DNA from 3 places in the Cognaticolwellia beringensis genome. Region 3 is predicted to be linked to each of the others. Evidence: predicted binding sites of a transcription regulator. Region 3 holds the regulator's gene; each other region holds the start of a gene.
The links. Region 3 encodes FNR, which switches genes on or off when oxygen is low (the NO sensors DNR and NnrR bind a similar motif). Its sites were predicted from a motif close to TTGATCTAGATCAA; they were not measured.

Region 1: napF (ferredoxin-type protein NapF) is a predicted target of FNR. The motif match lies at 2,302-2,315, and genes of this name have one in related genera.
Region 2: B5D82_RS10755 (GbsR/MarR family transcriptional regulator) is a predicted target of FNR. The motif match lies at 3,169-3,182, and genes of this name have one in related genera.

What each region holds. Positions count from the first base shown of each region.
Region 1 is NZ_CP020465.1:3,379,225-3,386,400, forward strand. Features, by position in the region: gene argS (arginine--tRNA ligase) at 1-191, opposite strand, end outside; gene prfC (peptide chain release factor 3) at 350-1,930, opposite strand; gene napF (ferredoxin-type protein NapF) at 2,430-2,933, shown strand; gene B5D82_RS14255 (TIGR02808 family protein) at 2,926-3,099, shown strand; gene B5D82_RS14260 (chaperone NapD) at 3,112-3,414, shown strand; gene napA (nitrate reductase catalytic subunit NapA) at 3,411-5,900, shown strand; gene B5D82_RS14270 (nitrate reductase cytochrome c-type subunit) at 5,954-6,412, shown strand; gene B5D82_RS14275 (cytochrome c3 family protein) at 6,439-7,014, shown strand; gene B5D82_RS14280 (delta-class carbonic anhydrase) at 7,156-7,176, opposite strand, start outside.
Region 2 is NZ_CP020465.1:2,514,841-2,522,016, forward strand. Features, by position in the region: gene B5D82_RS10745 (cytochrome d ubiquinol oxidase subunit II) at 54-1,055, opposite strand; gene B5D82_RS10750 (cytochrome ubiquinol oxidase subunit I) at 1,055-2,419, opposite strand; gene B5D82_RS10755 (GbsR/MarR family transcriptional regulator) at 2,574-3,116, opposite strand; gene B5D82_RS10760 (methyl-accepting chemotaxis protein) at 3,446-4,984, opposite strand; gene B5D82_RS10765 (class 1 fructose-bisphosphatase) at 5,193-6,161, opposite strand; gene B5D82_RS10770 (zinc-dependent metalloprotease) at 6,455-7,176, shown strand, end outside.
Region 3 is NZ_CP020465.1:1,182,693-1,189,868, forward strand. Features, by position in the region: gene ttcA (tRNA 2-thiocytidine(32) synthetase TtcA) at 1-34, opposite strand, end outside; gene B5D82_RS04995 (sensor domain-containing protein) at 363-2,717, shown strand; gene uspE (universal stress protein UspE) at 2,863-3,795, opposite strand; gene fnr (fumarate/nitrate reduction transcriptional regulator Fnr) at 4,010-4,729, opposite strand; gene B5D82_RS05010 (sulfite exporter TauE/SafE family protein) at 4,774-5,436, opposite strand; gene ccoS (cbb3-type cytochrome oxidase assembly protein CcoS) at 5,441-5,716, opposite strand; gene B5D82_RS05020 (heavy metal translocating P-type ATPase) at 5,713-7,176, opposite strand, start outside.

The DNA.
Region 1 (7,176 bases), 2.2 Mb from region 3:
TCAACCACTTTGGTTGCTAATTCACGAGGGTTGGTTTTTAATTTTTTAGCTGCACCCATAACACCGTTGGCTTGGTAATCACCAAAATTTGCTCGGTTAGATAAACTTATCGCAGGATTTGTGCCTTCAGGTAAACCTGCTGCTGTCATTGCTGCACTAACTCTTTCACTTAGGATGTTACTAATATTCATTTTATTTAACTCTTATTCTATTAAGGCTCAAGTGTGTGGCATTTACTTGAGTGAATAAGCCTAATGTTATTGACTAGGCTTATGGGTAAATTACGTGATTAACTTTTACTTGTCATCAACTGCTTGTCATCAACTGCGCTAAATTAACCTACTGGAGATTAATGCTCGCGTGTTTTGTGAAACTTAATATCTGGATGACGTTCTTGCGCTAGGCTTAAGTTCACCATAGTCGGGGCGATGTAAGTTAAGTTATTACCGCCATCCAATGCTAGGTTGTCATAAGCTTTCTTTTCAAATTGCTCAAACGTGCGTTCATTGTCGCAAGTACACCAACGCGCTGTTGCTACGCTGATAGGTTCGTAAATAGCGTCAACTTTGTATTCAGTTTTTAAACGTTGCACAACCACTTCAAACTGCAATACACCGACCGCGCCAACGATCATATCGTTAGAGTTGAAAGGTCTAAATACCTGCACTGCACCTTCCTCTGATAACTGGATTAAACCTTTTTGCAATTGCTTCGCTTTAAGTGGATCGCGTAATCGAATTCTTCGGAACATTTCAGGGGCAAAGTTTGGTATGCCGCTAAACTTCATATCCTCACCAGCGGTAAAAGTGTCGCCAATTTGAATACTGCCATGGTTATGTAATCCAATAATATCGCCAGCATAAGCTTGCTCAACATTAGAGCGGTCACCGGCCATAAAGGTTACAGCGTCAGCAATTCTTACGTCTTTGCCGATGCGCACTTGTTTCATTTTCATGCCTTTTTCATACTTGCCTGAACAAATACGAATGAAAGCAATACGGTCACGATGTTTAGGATCCATATTGGCTTGAATTTTAAAAACAAAACCTGAGAATTTTTCTTCTTCAGCATTAACAATGCGAGTATCAGTTTCACGAGGTAAAGGTTTTGGTGCCCAGCGAGTTAAGCCGTCAAGCATATGGTCAACACCAAAGTTACCCAATGCGGTACCAAAAAATACTGGTGTAAGCTCACCTTTTAAAAACTCTTCAAGGTTAAACTCATGTGACGCGCCAGCAACCAGCTCTAATTCTTCGCGTAAATCTTCAGCGTAGCCACCAATAACTTTATCTAATTCTGGGTTATCAATACCTTTAATAACGCGCTTTTCTTGAATGGTGTGGCCTTGACCTGTTTGATATAAAAATATCTCATCGGTTAAGATGTTATACACGCCTTTGAACTCTTTACCCATGCCAATTGGCCAGGTAATAGGGGCACATTTAATTTTTAGTACGTCTTCAACTTCATCCATGACTTCCATTGGGTCACGTACATCGCGATCCATTTTATTCATGAAAGTAATTATCGGGGTGTCACGCAGACGAGTAACTTCCATTAATTTAATGGTACGGGCTTCTACACCTTTAGCTACATCGATTACCATTAAACAAGAGTCAACGGCGGTTAAGGTACGGTAAGTATCTTCTGAGAAGTCTTCATGACCCGGCGTATCGAGTAAATTAACTAAGCAGTTGTTATAGGGAAATTGCATCACAGAAGTAGTAATTGAAATACCACGTTCTTTTTCCATTTCCATCCAGTCAGATTTCGCATGTTGCCCCGACTTTTTACCTTTTACAGTACCGGCTTTTTGTAAAGCTTGACCAAAAAGTAAAACCTTTTCAGTGATCGTCGTTTTACCCGCATCAGGATGAGAAATAATAGCGAAGGTGCGTCGAAGGTCGACTTCCTGCTGTTGTACAGACATGCAAATTACCTGTTTTAAAAGTGGATGAATAGAATTTAACTAAAATTTTAAAGCGCAACATTATATCGAAAACAAGTGCGAAGGGCAGTAACAATATCTTGTATTTTAATTTTAATTTCAATTTTTTACCACGATAGTTAAAGGTTCCTGCCAGGAAGTGCTTAACTTAAACAATAACAGTGGATATTTCAGCTCATTACGCACTTTAAAGTAAGAGTGAATAAGTCGTTATTATGTAAAAAACACTTCAAAAATTATTTAAATGTACATAGCTAAAATGAAAATAACTTCGCATGGTTAACAACTAATTTCATTTTAGGGCTAATCATTCTTACCTTATTCAGGTTTTATCTATTAAGTACAAGAGAAACTTGATTTACATCAAGTAACGCACTGATTAAATGCAGTATCGTCAGTTAATAATGTTTGCATGTGATCTATGTCACTTAATTAACTTGGAAAAATATAGTTGTTTTATCTTTTCAGGTAGAGGGGATTTATGGTTGATTTAAGCCGTCGTAACTTTATGCGAGCTAAGCATGTTTCTACACCGTCAGCGATTAGATTACCTTGGACCGTGGACGAAAAGTTATTTACCCAAGGCTGTACGCAATGTGGCGATTGCATGGATGCTTGTGAGGAAAATATCATTGTTAAAGGTGATGGTGGTTTTCCTGAAATTAATTTTTTTGCTGGAGAATGTACATTTTGTCAACAATGTGTAAAGGCTTGCAAAGAGCCATTATTCACACCTTTGGGCGCTGTCCCTTGGCAGTTAACTATTGAAATTGAAGCAAGTTGTTTAGCTAAAAATCAGGTGCACTGCCAAGTTTGTCAGGACAGTTGTGAGTCTGAAGCCATTAACTTTACCTACCTTCATGGAAGTGTGCCTCAACCTGAAATTACATTGGTTGATTGCACGGGGTGCGGCGCGTGTGTTGCTATTTGCCCTGAGTCGGCAATAAACCTGTCAACAGGTCTGTTAGGAGTAAATAATGAGTGATTTAGAACAGTTAATATGGAATGTTTTGGGCTATACCTCAATGCCATTGATATTTATTTTTGGCTTTATCGCCACAGCCTTAGTCGCGGTATTTATTTTAAAAGTATTTGGCGCTAAGCCTGCAGCCGTGCTTGAGCATTCAGCAAAAGCAAATGAAAAATTATAAGAGGGCAAAAATGTGATTAATCTTTTAGAAGAAAGCCCAGTAAATATTGCCGGCGTTATGTTTATGGCTTACCCAGACAAAGCGGCTAAAGTTGCTGATGATTTGCAAGCATTTCCTGGTGCTGAAATACATGCAACTGGCGAAAATGGCAGTTTGGTTTTCACCGTAGAGGGGCTTGAAGGAGAAACCAATCCTGCCAAACGCATCATAGATACCATTACAGACATGAGCAATGTCTCAGGTGTTATCTCTTCATCACTAATATTTCATCATAACGATGCCGGTTTACCACAGCATCAGGGGAAAGCATTATGACCTTAACTCGACGTGATTTTATTAAAGCTAATGCAATTGCTGCAACTGCTGTTGCCGCTGGCGTTGCGGTCCCTGCGTCAGCGACTAACTTGATCACTCAATCGTCTCAAAGCACGATTAAATGGGACAAAGCCCCTTGTCGGTTTTGTGGCACGGGTTGTAGTGTATTAGTCGGTACTCAACATGGCAAAGTGGTAGCAACGCAGGGCGATCCCGAAGCAGAAGTTAATAAAGGCTTGAACTGTATAAAAGGCTATTTTCTCTCGAAAATTATGTACGGTAAAGACCGATTAACCCAACCTTTATTAAGAATGACTGATGGTGAATACGATAAAGAAGGCGACTTTTCGCCGGTAAGTTGGGGCAAAGCCTTTGATGTCATGGCTGATAAATTTAAAGCCGCAATCAAGAAGAAAGGACCAACATCAGTCGGCATGTTTGGCTCTGGTCAATGGACAGTTTGGGAGGGATATGCTGCTTCTAAGTTGATGAAAGCAGGCTTCTTGACTAATAATATTGACCCGAATGCCCGTCATTGTATGGCCTCAGCTGTTGGTGGCTTTATGCGTACCTTTGGTATCGATGAACCTATGGGCTGTTACGATGATTTGGAAAATGCTGATGCCTTTGTACTTTGGGGCTCAAATATGGCAGAAATGCATCCTATTTTGTGGTCGCGACTCACCGACCGCCGTTTAAGTGCACCGCACGTTAAAGTTAATGTGCTATCAACTTATAAGCACCGTAGTTTTGAACTTGCCGATAATGGCATGATTTTCACACCACAAACCGATTTAGCTATTTTAAACTTTATCGCTAATTACATTATTCAAAATAATGCCGTTAATAAAGACTTCATGAAAAAGCATGTTAATGTGCGTGAAGGCGTTACCGATATTGGTTATGGCTTACGTCCAACGCATCCATTAGAAAAAGCGGCTAAAAATGCCGGTAGTGGTGAGTCAAAACCGATGACATTTGAAGCTTATGCTAAGTTTGTCAGCACTTATACGGTTGAGTCTGTATCAAAATTATCGGGTGTGCCAGAAGCTAATTTGATTGAAATGGCGAAGTTGTACGCTGATCCTAAAGTGAAAGTCACCTCATTTTGGACCATGGGATTCAATCAACATACTCGTGGTGTTTGGGCTAATAATTTAATGTACAACGTGCATTTATTAACGGGAAAAATTTCTGAACCAGGCAATAGCCCGTTTTCTTTAACCGGGCAGCCTTCAGCTTGTGGAACCGCGCGAGAAGTCGGAACATTTTCACATCGTTTACCGGCTGATTTACAAGTTGCAAACCCTAAACATAGAGCGATAGCTGAGAAAATTTGGCAGTTGCCAGAGGGGACTATTCCACCTAAACCTGGTTATCATGCCGTATTACAAAATCGTATGTTAAAAGATGGCAAACTCAATGCTTATTGGGTGATGTGTAATAACAATATGCAAGCGGCGCCGAATATTAATGAAGAGGCAATTCCGGGTTATCGTAATCCAGAAAATTTTATTGTCGTGTCAGACCCTTATCCCACCGTTACTGCACAAGCTGCTGATCTTATTTTACCGACGGCGATGTGGGTAGAAAAAGAGGGTGCGTACGGTAATGCCGAACGTCGGACACAATTCTGGCATCAACAAGTGAATGCGCCAGGTGATGCGCGATCAGACCTTTGGCAATTGGTGGAGTTTTCTAAACGTTTTAAAGTCGAAGAAGTGTGGCCAGAAGCGTTGATTGCGAAACAACCAGAGCTTCGCGGTAAAACGTTATACGACGTGCTATACGCTAATGGTAAAGTGAATAAGTTCCCGATGAGTGAGTCAAAAGGCGATACCAACTTCGAAGGCGATGCTTTTGGTTTTTATATCCAAAAAGGTTTGTTTGAAGAATATGCTGAATTTGGTCGCGGCCATGGTCACGATTTAGCACCGTTTGACCGATATCACGAAGAGCGTGGTTTAAGGTGGCCAGTGGTCAACGGTAAAGAAACCAAGTGGCGCTTTAGAGAAGGCCATGATCCTTACGTAGAAAAAGGCAGTGAAGTGCAGTTTTACGGTCATAAAGATAATAAAGCGGTTATTTTTGCTCTGCCATATGAACCACCAGCGGAATCGCCAGATGAAGAATATAACTTATGGCTGAGCACCGGACGTGTTCTGGAACATTGGCACTCAGGTTCAATGACTGCGCGAGTACCTGAACTTCATAAAGCTTTTCCTGATGCGGTGATTTTTATGCACCCTGATGACGCTAGAGAACGTGATTTACGCCGAGGCGATAAGGTTTTAATGGCGTCTCGTCGAGGCGAAGTTGAATCTCGAGTTGAAACCAGAGGCCGAAACCGCCCCCCGAAAGGATTAGTGTTTATGCCATGGTTTGACGCTAAGCAGCTAGTAAATAAAGTCACCTTAGATGCAACCGACCCGCTGTCAAAGCAAACTGATTATAAGAAATGTGCGGTTAAAGTCACTAAAGCTTAATGTTGAAAAATTAATACATCGATAAATCTATCATCGATGTGTAGGAGAGAGAAATGAAATTATTAACTTTATTAGTTGCTGTTTCTGCGTTTGCTATAACGTTTATAACCATAGCCCAAGAAACGGTTAACCCCGGCGGCTTAGCCACCATTCGAGGGGCGGCAACTATTGATGAAACCCGCCCAGCGGAAAAATTAAAGCGTGTAATTAAGGATAAGAATCCTATCGCGCGTAATTATGTGCATCAACCGCCAGTAATACCTCATCAAATACGAGGTTATCGTGTCGACTTAAACAGTAATAAATGCTTGAACTGCCATAGTTGGAAATATGCCGCAGAAACAGGTGCAACGAAAATTAGCTTAACGCATTATGAAACCCGCGATGGTAAAACCTTATCGGATGTTTCTCCTCGTCGTTATTTTTGCCTGCAATGTCATGTTACACAAGCTGATGCAGCGCCTCTGGTAGATAACACCTTTGAGCCTGTTGAATCTTTAGGTCATGAGTAAATAGTTGCAAAATATAGGAGATTAACATGCTAAAAAATTTGTGGATGTTTTTGAAGTCACCAAATAGTGCCGCATTATGGTTTATTTTAGTGATCGGTTTTGCCGGTGGTGTTATTTTTTGGGGTGGTTTTAACACCGCTTTAGAAGTAACTAACACTGAAGAATTTTGCATTAGCTGTCATGAAATGCAAGACAATGTCTATGAGGAATATCGTGAAACTATTCATTATGCTAATCGCTCAGGTGTGCGAGCTACTTGTCCAGATTGTCATGTACCTAAAAAATGGACAGATAAGATCGTACGTAAAATTGCCGCCAGTAAAGAAGTTTGGGGAATGTTAACCGGCGTTATAGATACTCGCGAAAAATTTGTTGACCATCGACGTTCTATGGCTGAGCGTGAGTGGAAACGAATGAAAGCTAATGACTCTTTAGAATGTCGAAATTGTCATGATTTTGATTATATGGACTTTTCTGAGCAAGGTAATCGCAGTGTTAAGATGCACTCTGACGCTTTAGCTTCAGGTGAAAAAACCTGTATAGACTGTCATAAAGGTATTGCTCATCAGCTTCCAGATATGAAAGGTGTTGATAATTGGTAATGGATAAACCTGAAATACATTCAACATAATTATTTTATCAGGAGTTAGGGCAACAAAAAGTAAAAAAAAGCAAACCCTTGGGTTTGCTTTTTTAATGTTTTTTTTTACTAAATAACTTTGTTACTGAGCAGGATATATTGACTATTTGATTGGCGAAAGAAG
Region 2 (7,176 bases), 1.3 Mb from region 3:
AGTGTTAGCCTAGTGACTATTTGCACTCTTTTCATACAGCTTAACGACTAAGCTTAGTAGTTAAGCTTAGTCGTTTTACCCCAAAACACTTTATAGGAAAATATGGTATAACCAATAATCATCGGTAAAACTACTGCTGCCCCCACAAATATAAACCATAAAGACTCTCTAGCGCTTGCTGCTTCAAATATGGTTGTTTTAAAGGGGACTATGTACGGATAAAAGCTGTAGCCTAAACCACAAAAACATAGAATGAATATCATAACTGCGGCAGTAAAGGGTAGCCAACAACCAAGATCATTTTCCATCGGCACTTTGTCTAAATAGCGATGTACGGTTACAAATGTAAAGCCAAGTAATAAGGTGATTGGAACCAGCATTATCGCTTGAATTCCACCTAACCATTTATTCATAATTTGTTGGTCAATTAATAGATTAGTTAAACATACAGCGACAATACCCAAAGCCATAAGAATATTGGTATATTTTGCCCATTTTGCTGCGCGTTGCTGTAATTCCCCTTCGGTTTTCATTACTAACCATGCGGCACCAATAAAGCAATAACCTGCCGTTACACAAATAGCTGACAAGACTGAAAAGCCAAGTGATAACCATGTATCTTCAAACGAGGTGATATAGCGCCCCAACATGTAGCCTTGTGATAATGTTGCTAATAAAGAGCCAAACTTAAAGGCATATTCCCATTTGTTTTTATCAGCACTTAGCGCCTTGGTGCGAAAGTCGAACGAAACACCTCGTAAAATTAGCCCAGCTAACATCAAAGCGGTCGGCAGATACAATGCTTGAAATATGAGAGAGTAAGCATTAGGGAAGGCAATCAATAATAAGCCGATAGCCATAACGAGCCAGGTTTCATTGGCATCCCAAAATGGCCCAATTGAATAAATCATCATGTCACGTTGTTGAGGGTTGTCTAAAGGGAGTAATACCCCAACGCCCAAGTCGTAGCCATCAAGTATCGCGTAAACTAAAAATGATAGGCCCATTAAGCCTACGAAAACGATGGGTAGCCAATCTACTGGTGTGGATATCATTATTTTTCTCCTTCGTCAGCTAAGGGAATATTAGGTTCGACAGACGATCCCGTTTCAGTTAATGATGCATTTGATTTTTCTAATACTACCGCGCGATTTGCCATAACAAATAAAGTACGAATGTAGGCAATCAGTAAAAATCCATAAATAACTAGATACAAGGTTAAAGACATGGCTATATTCTCAGGCGGCGTAGTCGTAACCGCGTCTTTGGTTCGCAATATGCCGGTCACTAAGAATGGTTGACGGCCAATTTCTGTTACATACCAGCCAGCTAAAGTTGCTAACCAACCAGAAAATGTCATGGCAATACCTGTTTTTAATAACCAAGGTGGGTAGCGCTTTTTGATGACATATTGGTATGTTGCTAGCCAAGAAAATATCAGCATTAATACGCCAATACCTATCATTATCCTAAAACTGAAAAATACAGGTGCAACAGGTGGGTGTTTATCAACAAAGTCATTTAAGCCTTTGACTTCACCTGCTGAGTCATGAGTTAAAATGATACTGGCCATATTGGGCACTTTTACTTCAAAGCTATTTTCTCTTTTTTGCTCGTTAGGTAAAGCGAATAATAATAATGGTACATGGGTTTCAGTGTCCCAAGCACCCTCCATAGCGGCCACTTTTGCAGGTTGGTTTTTAAAGGTATTTAAGCCATGTAAATCACCAACAAAAATTTGTATAGGGATCAACACCGCGGCTAAGATTACTGAAAAATTTAGCGCTTGTTTAACTGACTTTTTATTGTCGCCTTTCAGCAGACGATAAGCAGAAATACCCGAAATTAGAAATGCTGTGGTTAATCCTGAGGCCAATAGCATGTGCATAAACCGATAGGGCATAGAGGGGTTGAAAATCACTTCAAGCCAGCTAGTAACGTGTGCTACACCGTCAATCATCTCAAAGCCGGCTGGCGTATGCATCCATGAGTTAAGTGATAGAATCCAAAAAGCCGATAAAGTGGTACCAAAAGAAACCAACACGGTGGCAATGGTGTGTACGCGATTAGACACTCGGTCCATACCAAATAGCATAATTGAAAGAAATGAGGCTTCTAAAAAGAATGCCGTCATTACTTCATAGCCCAGTAATGGTCCCGCTATATTTCCAACGGTTGCCATATAACCGGGCCAATTAGTACCAAACTGGAATGACATGGTAATGCCACTGACCACGCCAATACCAAAGGTTAACGCAAATATTCTGACCCAGAACCGGTAAACGCGTAACCAACTCTCGTCTTGGGTTTGATTAAAACGAACTTTGAAGAACAATAATACCCAACACAAGGCGATATTGATGGTAGGAAATAAAATATGAAAACTAATGTTGGCAGCAAATTGGATGCGGGAAAGCATGAAACTTGTGTCGTTAGCAATAGCTGATGCATCTAACACGTGATGACCTCCATTTAATTAAGTAAATTGCTTGTTAAACGACACCTGTTTTAGCGCTGTCGTTTTAGTTGTTAAGCCATGTCGTAAGTGCTAAATAATGGCAATTTAATAGCTATTATCGTAGTAATAGCTTGTCTTTTACATCTAAAAATTTACTAATACCTTCACCCAATTTGAGTAAAGCGGATAGCTTTTCTGAAGACATTCCTTGCATTTCATTAGTCCAAAGCGTCACCATTTCCATCAGGTCATGCATTTGTTTAACGCGCATTTGTGCGTATTCATCTGACTCATTGCTAGGTTGTTCCATTAAGGCATCACGCAGTGTAGATAATGTTGGGTCTAATTCGCGTTTCCTTCGTTCAACAACTAAGGTGCGAGCAATTTCCCAAATATCACTGGGTGCTGAAAAGTACTCTTTTCTGTCGCCAGGAATATGGTGTAGTTTAATTAAGTTCCAGGCCTTAAGTTCCTTTAAACCCATACTGACATTTGAACGTGATATTTGTAACGCTTCACTGATTTGATCGGCATTAAGAGGCGATTCGGTCAGGACAATAACGGCGTACATTTGTCCAAGTGTGCGGTTTAATCCCCAGCGCGAGCCCATTTCGCCAAAGTGCAACACTAAAGATTGAGTCATAGCTGTAATTTTCATACTTACTGTTCTTTCTGTATTTTCAGTAATTTGTGAAAATTGTATTCCTTTTTTGATCTAAGTCAAGCTTTTACCTAATATAAAAGGGAAATTATGGCGAGTTTTATTACTTTTGTACGAGGTTAATTTGTTAGCGAAATATAGTTAATTGATGGTGGTTAGCGGTTTAATTCTTACTGAACTGAGCTGAACTGAGCTGAACTGAGCTGAACTGAACTGAACTTACGCGTGGTTAAGCCGCGAAACGGGTTCAATAATGTAAATAAAAGGCTACCTGAGTAGCCATTTTAATAAATAAAAAATATACGGTGATAATCGTAATTTATCGGTTAACTAAAGTTGGTACTAAGCTCTTCTATTGCTTCAGCATTTTTATTGACCTCAATACTTTTACTAGTCACTTCAGCCGCCAATTCGGTATTGCGTTGAGATATATTGCCAATATTATGAATACCTTGGGTTATCTGCTCAGCAACCACACTTTGTTGCTCGGAAGCTGTTGCTATTTGGGCTGTCATATCATTAACATTTTGAATGTTTTCGATAATGCCTTGCATGGCTTGCTTGATAGTATTGGATTCAGCAGAACATTCATCGGCATGGTTTTTATTGGTCATCATTACCTGATTCCAGGTCTTTAGGGTGCGCTGTAATTCAGTCACAGATAATTGGATTTGTTCAGTGGCACTTTGTGTTCTGCTGGCTAATGTTCTTACTTCATCAGCAACAACGGCAAATCCTCTACCTTGTTCACCTGCTCTGGCAGCTTCTATTGCTGCATTTAAAGCCAGCAAATTCGTTTGATCCGCAATGCCTTGAATTTCACTCATTACCGTCGATATTTTATCAACATCAGAAACCAATTCAGTGGCATTATTAGCGGCATTTTCAACATCATTGGCAAGTTGGGTAATTTTCTTTTCACTACTCTCGATGGTGACAATACTTTGTTGACAATCGGTTTGCACTTGAGTCACTTTATCATGTGCTAAGCTGGTACTTTCGCTAACTTCGCTTATCGTTGTACTCATTTCTGTGATAGCAGAAGAAAACTGGCTTATATGTTCATTTTCTTCTTGAATGCTGCTGAGCATTTCGTTTGATGTATGAGCTAGTTCATCGGCTAGTTTTGCTAACCTTCTGCCTGAATCGTTACTACGTCCGAGTACTGTTTTTATTCTAGCTTTGTACAGTTCTGCAGGGTAATTAATGATGTTGAGAATACCTTTGCCTAGGTATACATGCCTAGATGGGCTATCAAACATTAACTTTGTTTTACTAAGATGATTGGGTATTTTTATCAGTTCTTCAGAGAAAATACCGAGAATTACAACGAGGAACCCTAATAATATCAACGTTGATGTTATTGAGCCTATGAGCATCCAATCAAAAATTAGCACAGCTATTACACAAATAAGTGCTGCAAATCGTTTGAGGGGAATATTGGCATGTAAATCTGTAATGGATTTTTCGTTATTGAGTTTATCGTAAAGTCGTTGTGCTTGTATTTTTTGTTGATCAGTGGGAAAAGCTCTAACGGATTGATAACCCGTTATTTTACCGTTGTTAAATAGCGGTGTGACATACGCATCAACCCAATAATAGTCACCATTTTTACAGCGATTTTTTACCATGCCACGCCATGAGTCTCCACGCTTTAATTTTTCCCATAAATCTTTAAACGCCGCTTTTGGCATATCAGGGTGGCGTACAATATTGTGATGTTGCCCTATTAACTCTTCTAAACTATAGCCTGCAATTTCACAAAACTCAGGATTAGCATAGGTAATGGTACCGTTTAGGTCGGTGGTAGAGACAAGTTGTTCTTGTGCGGTAAAGGTACGTTCGACTGTCGTTATATGACTCATAATTCCATCGTCCTTGTGAGAGCGTTATTATAAAATTAATCGTACTACTATAGGCGACATTAGTCACTTTTTAATAATTAAATGAGGATATGTAGTTGTAAAGGCGTGACTAAAATAACAACAAGCGATAAACCATAATAAAAAAACACCTGAAATATTCAGGTGTTTTAGTGAAGCGTTAAATGGAAGTGTGATATTGACTAGTTTTTTACTTGTAATAGCCTAAACAAGCTTCTACTTCATTTTTTGAACCCATGATAACTTCAACACGTTGGTGAATATCGGTTGGTTCAATATCCATAATACGACCTTGACTTGTCATGGCTAAACCACCGGCTTGCTCAATTAAGAAGCTCATTGGGTTTGCTTCATACATTAAACGAAGTTTGAAAGGCTTTTCAGGGTTTTTGTTATCGGCAGGATAAGTGAATAAGCCGCCACGAGTTAATACACGATGAATATCACCCACCATAGCGGCAATCCAACGCATGTTGAAATTTTTACCGCGCGGACCTGTATCTCCTGCGAGTAAATCGCTGATGTAATCTTGCATAGGTGCCTGCCAAAAACGCTGGTTAGACATATTAATAGCAAATTCTTGCGTGTCTTGTGGTACTTGCACATTACGTTCTACTAACGAGAAACCACCGTGCGTTCGATCTAAGACATAAAAGTGAGTACCACTGCCAGTGGTCATTACTAGCATAGTGGCGGGGCCATAAAGTACATAGCCAGCACATATTTGCTTGTTTCCTGACTGTTTAAACATGTCAGGATCACTCGCATTCATATCAGCTGGCGCTTCATGAATAGAGAAAATAGTACCAATTAATGAGTTAATATCGATATTTGAACTGCCGTCTAATGGATCAAATGAAACAATAAATTTGCCATTTTTTTCGCCTGATACTGAGGTATCTTCTTCTTCCGATGAAATAGCTTTAACAAGACCTGACTCTAAAAGAATGTCTTTAAATAAATCGTTGGCAACAACATCTAACTTCTTTTGCACTTCACCTTGAATATTTTCATCTACTGTAGAGCCCATGACATCACCCAGATGAGCTTGGCTAACAAGAAATGAAATTTCTTTTGTTGCCGCTAAAATGGTTTCTATTAATGATATTAAATCTGTTGGTACATTATCTTCACGTAAGGCGGGAGCTAGTCGTTGCATCAGGTTACCTAATTACTTTAGAGTCACACTCTTATGACAGAGTATATTGTATTTAATTTTCGATGTTATGATGTATTATCAAAGCATCAAAAGTGCTAATTATTATCAATTTGACTAATTAAGCTGTCTACTTTTTCATGTTAAGCATTAAAAATGAACAGATCATTAATCAACTTGGTATAAGCCGATTATAACAAGAATAGGGGGATTTTTAGTACCTCTATTCTTTTTAATTTTAGCTCAAGGGGGAGTTTTTGTAACTCGCTCGATTTTACTTAAAACAGGGATATTAAATGAAGTTTTGCATTAGACTATTAGTGTTGTTTTTTTACTGTGGCTTGTCATTACAAGTGCAGGCGAAAGCAGAAGAAAGTTACGCTGAATTTATTAAAAACATGCCGGTCCAACAAGGTTATTTTTCTTTTTATCTTGATGATAAAACAGGTAAGGTATTTTTAGAAATTGAGCAGTTTGAGCAAGAGTTTTTATTTCAAAGTGGCTTGCCACACGGTATAGGTTCAAACGATATTGGCTTAGACCGCGGCCAACTTGGTGACACGAGATTAGTTCGCTTTGAAAAAGTAGGTGACAAAGTATTTTTACGCCAACTTAATACTGACTTCCGCGCCAATACCGACAATAAGCTCGAGCAGCAAGCGATAGACGAAGCATTTGCTAGCTCAATTATTTGGGGCTTTAAAGTTAGTCATACGGCAGCAGATAACAGCAAGACCTTAATCGATTACACGCCTTTTTTGTTATCAGATATTCATAATTTGTCAGAACAATTACAGCGTAGTAAGCAGGGCGATTATAAAATTGATAGTTCACGCAGTGGCGTTTATAAAAAGCGAACGAAAGCTTTTCCACATAACACCGAATTAGAAGCCACGGTTACTTATACAGGTTCGAAAGCAGGTGCACATTTACGATCAGTTACACCCGATGCCTCAGCCGTTACGGTTAATTTACATCACTCGCTGATCAAGTTACCTGATGATAATTATCAAACACG
Region 3 (7,176 bases):
TTGGAGACAAGGCCGATTTTAAAACTGCGCTCATAATATATTCCTAGTAAATATTCGCGCGTAGTATAGCCGAAGTAACTTAATGAACAAAGTTGAACTTTAATAATATATTTAACTCATTAATAGGTAATTGAAAATAGACTTTGAAGGGGGTTTTAACAAATTGTATAGTTTACTTGAATGATAATATTGTAACTAGGGCGCTCCTCATGATGGTTTTAACTTAATTTTGGAATATCAGAAAGTTACATGTATGATGATTTAATGCACTCTTAATTGTAGGGGGTGTGGATTGAACGTTATAATAAAAATAATTATTCCCTTCGTGAAAATGAATTACCTATATTATATATTGGATATACATGATTAAAACTAGCTCTCGTAAAATACTTGTTTTGTCTATATCAGTAACGTTGCTCATCATGACAATTGTTTACTATTCGTTCTACACCGGACGAAATATAGTAGAGCGTTTTACACCTTTAGTCGATGCAGTTAAAGAAGTTAAGCTTGAAGCGACCATTGCACATTTGTGGTTTGAAGAAGCTATTAGTGGCGATCGAACGCTTAATATAGATGACATATGGGCTCACCTTGACCAAGCAGAGTGGTATGCTCGGGCAATGCTTGATGGTGGCACTAACGAAGAAGGCACTATTCTTGCCTTAAACGACCCCAGTTTACGGCTCAAAATTGACGCAACCATTGACGGTATACATCATTTTCGTCAAATTGCAGAAAAACGATGGGCATCTCAGATATCGTCTGGTATTGGATCAAATCTAGACCAAGAATTTGATCAGTCCTTTTTAGAATTTAGTCTTTCTGCTGATGATGTTGAAACCGTCTTACAAAAGATAATATCTGATGACTTAGAAGCGTTTAAATTTACCCAACGACTATTACTTATCCTCATCTTTATATTAGGGACTACCATCGGGGGAGTGTTAATAAGCAACAATATTAAGCACATCAGGAATATAAACGCACTAAAACTGAGCCAAGAAGATGTTCGCCTATCTCAAATTCAACTTCTCAATATAATTAATGGCGCAAAGTTGGGGTATTGGGATTGGTATTATAAAACTGGTGTTCATAAGGTTAATGATGAATGGTTGTCAATGTTAGGACTCTCACAAGATGATATTACCCATAGCATTAGTGACTGGGAAAAGCTTATTCACCCAGACGATAAAGAGATAACACAAAATACGGTACAAACTCATATTCAGTCTGGAACCAATTATGTAGCAGAATTTAGAATGAAGCATGCTGATGGCCGGTGGATATGGATTCAAGGTTCAGGCTCCGTTGTAGAGTACGACAAAGATACCAATGAGCCTCTTCGGCTTTGTGGGACACACCAAGATATTACCGAGCGTAAACAATCAGTAGAAAAACTAGAACGTATTGCCCATTTCGATGTGCTGACAAACTTACCCAATCGTGTATTACTGGCTGACAGATTATCTCAAGCTATGTTGCAATGCAGTCGTCATAAGAAATCACTCGCTGTAGTATTTCTTGATTTAGATGGCTTTAAAGCAGTGAATGATGCCTATGGGCACAATATGGGAGATAAATTACTGATTGCACTATCACATAGTATGAAAGGCGCATTACGTGAAGGTGACAGCTTAGCGCGTATTGGCGGAGATGAATTTGTGGCGGTATTAACAGATTTAACCACAGATAATGAATGTCAGCCGATATTAGAGCGGTTGTTATCGGCTGCATCTGAGCCTGTTACTATCGGTGATAAGGTTTTAAATGTCTCGGCGAGCATTGGTTTCACCATATACCCGCAAGACAATGTAGATACCGATCAACTCATACGTCATGCTGACCAAGCCATGTATGTAGCAAAAGAATCTGGTAAGAATCGTTATCACTTGTTTGATACGGCGCAAGATGATGCTGTAAAAGTGCAACTGGAAAGCCTAGAGGCAATTCGAGGTGCGCTAGATAATCAACAATTTGTGCTTTATTATCAGCCTAAGGTGAATATGAAGACAGGGACGGTAACAGGGGTTGAGGCGTTAATTCGTTGGCAGCATCCAGAACGAGGACTATTAAATCCGATAGAGTTCTTGCCCGCGATTGAAAATAGTCCCATGAATATTGAGATGGGTGAATGGGTTATTGATACTGCATTAAAACAAATTGGCAAATGGCAGGCAATGGGGCTTATTTTTCCTGATTGTACCAGCGTAAATATTTCCGCAGTACAACTACAACAGCCTAACTTTACCAACCGATTAATGGCACTGCTAGCTGCACATCCTGATGTTGAACCCCGCTATTTAGAGCTAGAGGTTTTAGAAACAAGTGCTTTAGATGATGTACATAACGTCTCAAAAATTATGGATAACTGCATCGCGCTGGGTGTAAAATTTGCTCTTGATGATTTTGGCACTGGCTATTCCTCACTCACTTATCTTAGGCGTTTACCCGCAAACTTAATTAAGATAGATCAGAGCTTTGTCAGAGACATGTTACATGACGCGGATGATCTCGCTATCGTTGAAGGTGTAATAGCGCTAGCTAGATCGTTCAAACGTAACGTGATTGCTGAAGGGGTTGAAACGATTGAACATGGTACCACTTTATTGCAACTGGGTTGTGAATTGGCGCAAGGTTATGGCATCGCAAGACCTATGCCTGCCAGTGATATTCCTGCATGGATTAGTGAATGGAAACCTGATGCAAACTGGTAGATGAATAATTGATAACTAATTAATACTGAGAATAAGAGATATTGAGCTTGATGTGAAACTGTAGCGAACGAAATTAAGCGTCACCAAAATGGATGATTTTCTCATTCGGTGACGCGCAGCCTATTATTAAGGCAGCCTACATATCTTATTTAACATCAAGGGGGGAAACGTAACCATCTGGCTTTAACGCTAATACATCACAATTGAGCCTATCGATAACATGCTCTGCGGTATTGCCAATTAATGCTGCTGATAACCCCGTGCGACCAATAGTGCCAAGAATAACTAATTCGGCATCTAATTCGGCCGCTATGCTTTGAATAATATCTTCAGGTAAGCCCTCTTTAATATGAGTGAACTCCTCAGTAATGTTAAAGGCGGTTGCATGCTCAAGCATCGTTTTCTTATGATGCTTTAACATGGCGAGGTTATAATCGCTGGCATTAAATTCTGGAATTTCTATCGCAATATTTACCGGTGTTCCAGGGAAAGAATTGACGAGGTGGAGGTTTGCTTTCATGACCTTAGCGAGCTGTTTTGCTTCTGCGGTAATTTTATCGTTAAGCGCTTTATGCTCTTCCTCTTCGCTGCCAATGTTTAACGCGGCAATAATGTTGCCATTTTCAGGCCATAAATGTTCTTTCACGAGTAAAACAGGGCAAGGACATTTTCTCAAAATATGCCAATCAGTAGGGGTAAATATTACTGATTTAAATTTGTCGTGTTGATGTGTGCCCTTTATAACAATGTCGTATCCGTTATCGATAACTTTGGCAATAATTTGCTCGAAAGGGCGATTATGCCATATAACCTGACAATCAATTGTAATGCCCGTTAAGTCAAGTTCAGCAAGTAAAGATTCCAACCATTGAGTGCGATCATTGATAACAGATTTGCACATAGCTTCACGCTCTTCACCTGACAGCATAGTGGTCATTTCATAAGAAAAATCATATATGGTTAAAAATGCTGTAATGCTAGCACCTGTTTTACGTGCTAATTCTATTGCACGATTTACCGCTTTTTGATCTTCTGTTGTTGGGTCAACAATAGCGAGTATTTTTTGATACTTTTCCATAGCTAATTCCTTTGTCAATTGCCTGCTGGTTACCAAACTGAGAAATAAAATAATCTGTTTGATACTATAACAATAGCTTACTTTGAAACAATAATAGTTGTTTTAAATCAAATTATTATTGTTTTTTTTTAATCATTTCACGCTAAGCATAGCGTGAAATAGCAGAATAAGAAAGCTTAGAGAAATCGCTGAAAAATAACGGAAAAACATAGGTTTAAAGTGCGGCGCACAGGTTTAATTTGTTGATATCTAGAATGGTAATGAGTTTACCATCAACGGTAATTAAACCATTTTTATGAAAGCGATTAAGCAAGCGACTTATTGTTTCAACCGTCAAACCAATATAATTACCAATATCACTACGTGTCATCGATAATCGAAATTCAGACGCGGATAAACCACGGGCATGATATCGAATACTTAAGGTACTGATAAAGGTTGCTAAGCGTTGCTCTGCATTTTTACGGTTGAGTAATGTTAGCATTTCATGATCTTCACGAATTTCAGTGCTCATCATACGCAAAATCTGCTTTTTTAACTTTGGCATGCTATTAGATAAATTATCGAGTGTATTATAAGGGATCTCACAAACCATCGAGGTCTCTAACGCTTTAGCAAAGCTAGGATGTTCAGCATTAGCAATAGCATCAAAGCCAAGTAAATCACCCGCTAAATGAAAACCGGTAATTTGCTCTTCGCCTTGTTTATTAATGGTATAGGTTTTAAAGGTGCCAGATCTAATAGCGTAAAGCGCTTTCATGGGTTGACCGTCGTTAAATATTTGCTCACCTTTTTGGATCGGGAGCTTGCGGTCAATAATGTTATCTAAGGTTTCTAGCTCATGATCATTAAGAGAAAATGGTAAACACAATTCACTGATACTACAGTTTTGGCAGTGAATATGTTGCTGATCTACACACGATTTATTATTCATAATAACCTATAAAAACTTCCATGAAGATCACCATATTAGATACGTTAAAGATATGCAATCAGTATAGTATAAATACCGTATATTACGACCAACATAGCCGCTAGCTTTCTAAACAGTGTATGACTTAATAACGACTTAACACTGATAGTCCCTAAGGAAACTGACAGTAAAGCGGGCAAAGTGCCAAGACCAAAGAAAAACATGATCAAGGCGCCATTAAGTACATCTGCACTTGCTAATGACCAAGTTAACGTAGAGTAAACTAAGCCACAAGGTAACCAACCCCATAGTGCGCCTAACGCGAAAGCACTTTTTATGTTTTTAATCGGAATAAACTTTTTGGTGTGTGGAGAAATATGTCGCCATATGTTTTTACCTAAATGCTCGACTCGGCTTAACCACATTAACCATTGTCCAAGGTATAAACCTAACAAGATAAGAAAAACCCCCGCGATAGTTTTTAATATCGCAACGGGAAAACCAATATTTTTTGCGGCCATTGAACTGGTGAATGCGACTAGGGCGCCAATTAAGCTATAAGAGGCTATGCGGCCAAAGTTATAGGCAAATATAATGGCATATTTTTTATGGCGAGCGGTATCAGATATCGCGGTGGTTAACATGGTACTGATACCACCACACATTACCACACAATGGCCAGAGCCTAGTAAACCGATAACAAAGGCGGAAAAAAAATCAAGATTCATGGCGTTATTTATCGACCGGATTATTGACTTGACCTTTAGGCTTATTGCGCTCATTTTGTTGATTGTCTTTCAACTCATGGTCTTTCAATTGTGTAACTTTAAGCGAAGCACTGTGACTTTTATCCTGACTGATTTTGTCGTTTTCATCATCAAATAAAATGCTCATGCCTTGCTTTTCTAAGTCATCAAATTGCTCGGTTTTTACTGCCCAAAAAAAGAGATAAATACCGATAGAAGTAAGTAAGACTGCAATGGGAATTAACACGTAAATTATGCTCATTTTTTCAAAAGCCTTAATGAATTACTTACCACTAATATTGAACTGGCCGACATACCAATGACCGCCATGTATGGTGCTATATGCCCAGTCACTGCTAACGGTAATACAATAGCATTATAGCCAAAAGCCCAGAGATAGTTTTGCTTTATAATGCGTGCCGTTCGTACCGAAACCTGTCGTAATGTTTGCACGCCTTTAAGCTTGTTGTTCAGTAATATCACATCGGCACCGTTTTTAGCAATATCAGTACCGCTACCCATCGCAATCGATAAATGCGCTGCGCCGAGCACAGGACTATCGTTTACACCGTCACCTATCATAGCGACAGTGTGTGTGGCTTGTTGCTGTTTTATGGCATTTACTTTGTCTTGAGCTGATAAGTTCGCTTGTACACTTTTAAGTTGCAGTATTGATTGTAATTTATTGCAGCCTTGCAGGTTATCGCCAGATAACATGGTGGTTTCAATGTCTTGTTGATGAAGAAACTCTATTAAGGGTTTAGCGTCATTTCGTAAACCATCATGCAAATAGAACTCAGCCACTAATGTCTCACCTTGCATTAATACACATTGCGCACTGTAAGCGGTATTTTGATTATCGTCCAGTAACCACGAACTTTTGCCAATGCGATAGTGTTGGTTGTTAACTTCACCAGAAATACCAGCGCCGGGGGCAACCACAACCTGAGTGGTGGTTTGGTTAAAATCACGATACGGGCTAAACGCTTTTGCCAACGGGTGAGCAGAATGTGCTTCTAATGCTGCTGCAATAGCGAGTACTTGTTGTTGACCTTCTAACGTATTCTCAGCTGAAAAATCACCATAAGTTTTTACCTTAACAAGGGAAAACTCACCGGTGGTTAAGGTGCCGGTTTTATCAAATGCCATCGCATCGATTTCAGGCATAGTTTCCAATACGTGTGCGGACTTAATCATAATGCCTTCACGATTAAGGCGCGTAGTTGCACAGGTAAGTGCCGTAGGTGTAGCTAACGACAAAGCACACGGGCAAGTAACCACCAAAACAGATAAGGTGATCCAAAAGGCTTCAGCAGGGGCATGTTGCATCCAATATATTGCAGTCATAATGGTTACAATTAGAATAAGTGCAACAAAGTATTGGGCAATTTTATCAGACAACTTCGCCAACTTAGGTTTATGGCTTTGCGCATTTTCACTTAGGCGAATTAATTGGCTTAAAAAGGACTCTTGGTTATTGTGTTTAACTTTTGCGGTTAAATTGCTATCACCATTTATGGTGCCGGCAAATATGTTGTCTAACGTTGTTTTCTTTAGTGGCAGTTGCTCACCCGACAACATTGCTTCATTTATTTGACTTGTTCCAGTGATTATTTCACTGTCAGCAGGAATGGTTTCGCCTGGCTTTATCAAAATAATATCGTCGGCTTTTAAATGATTTGCTGAAATAAAACGCTCAACACCTTGTTCAATTTTAGTCGC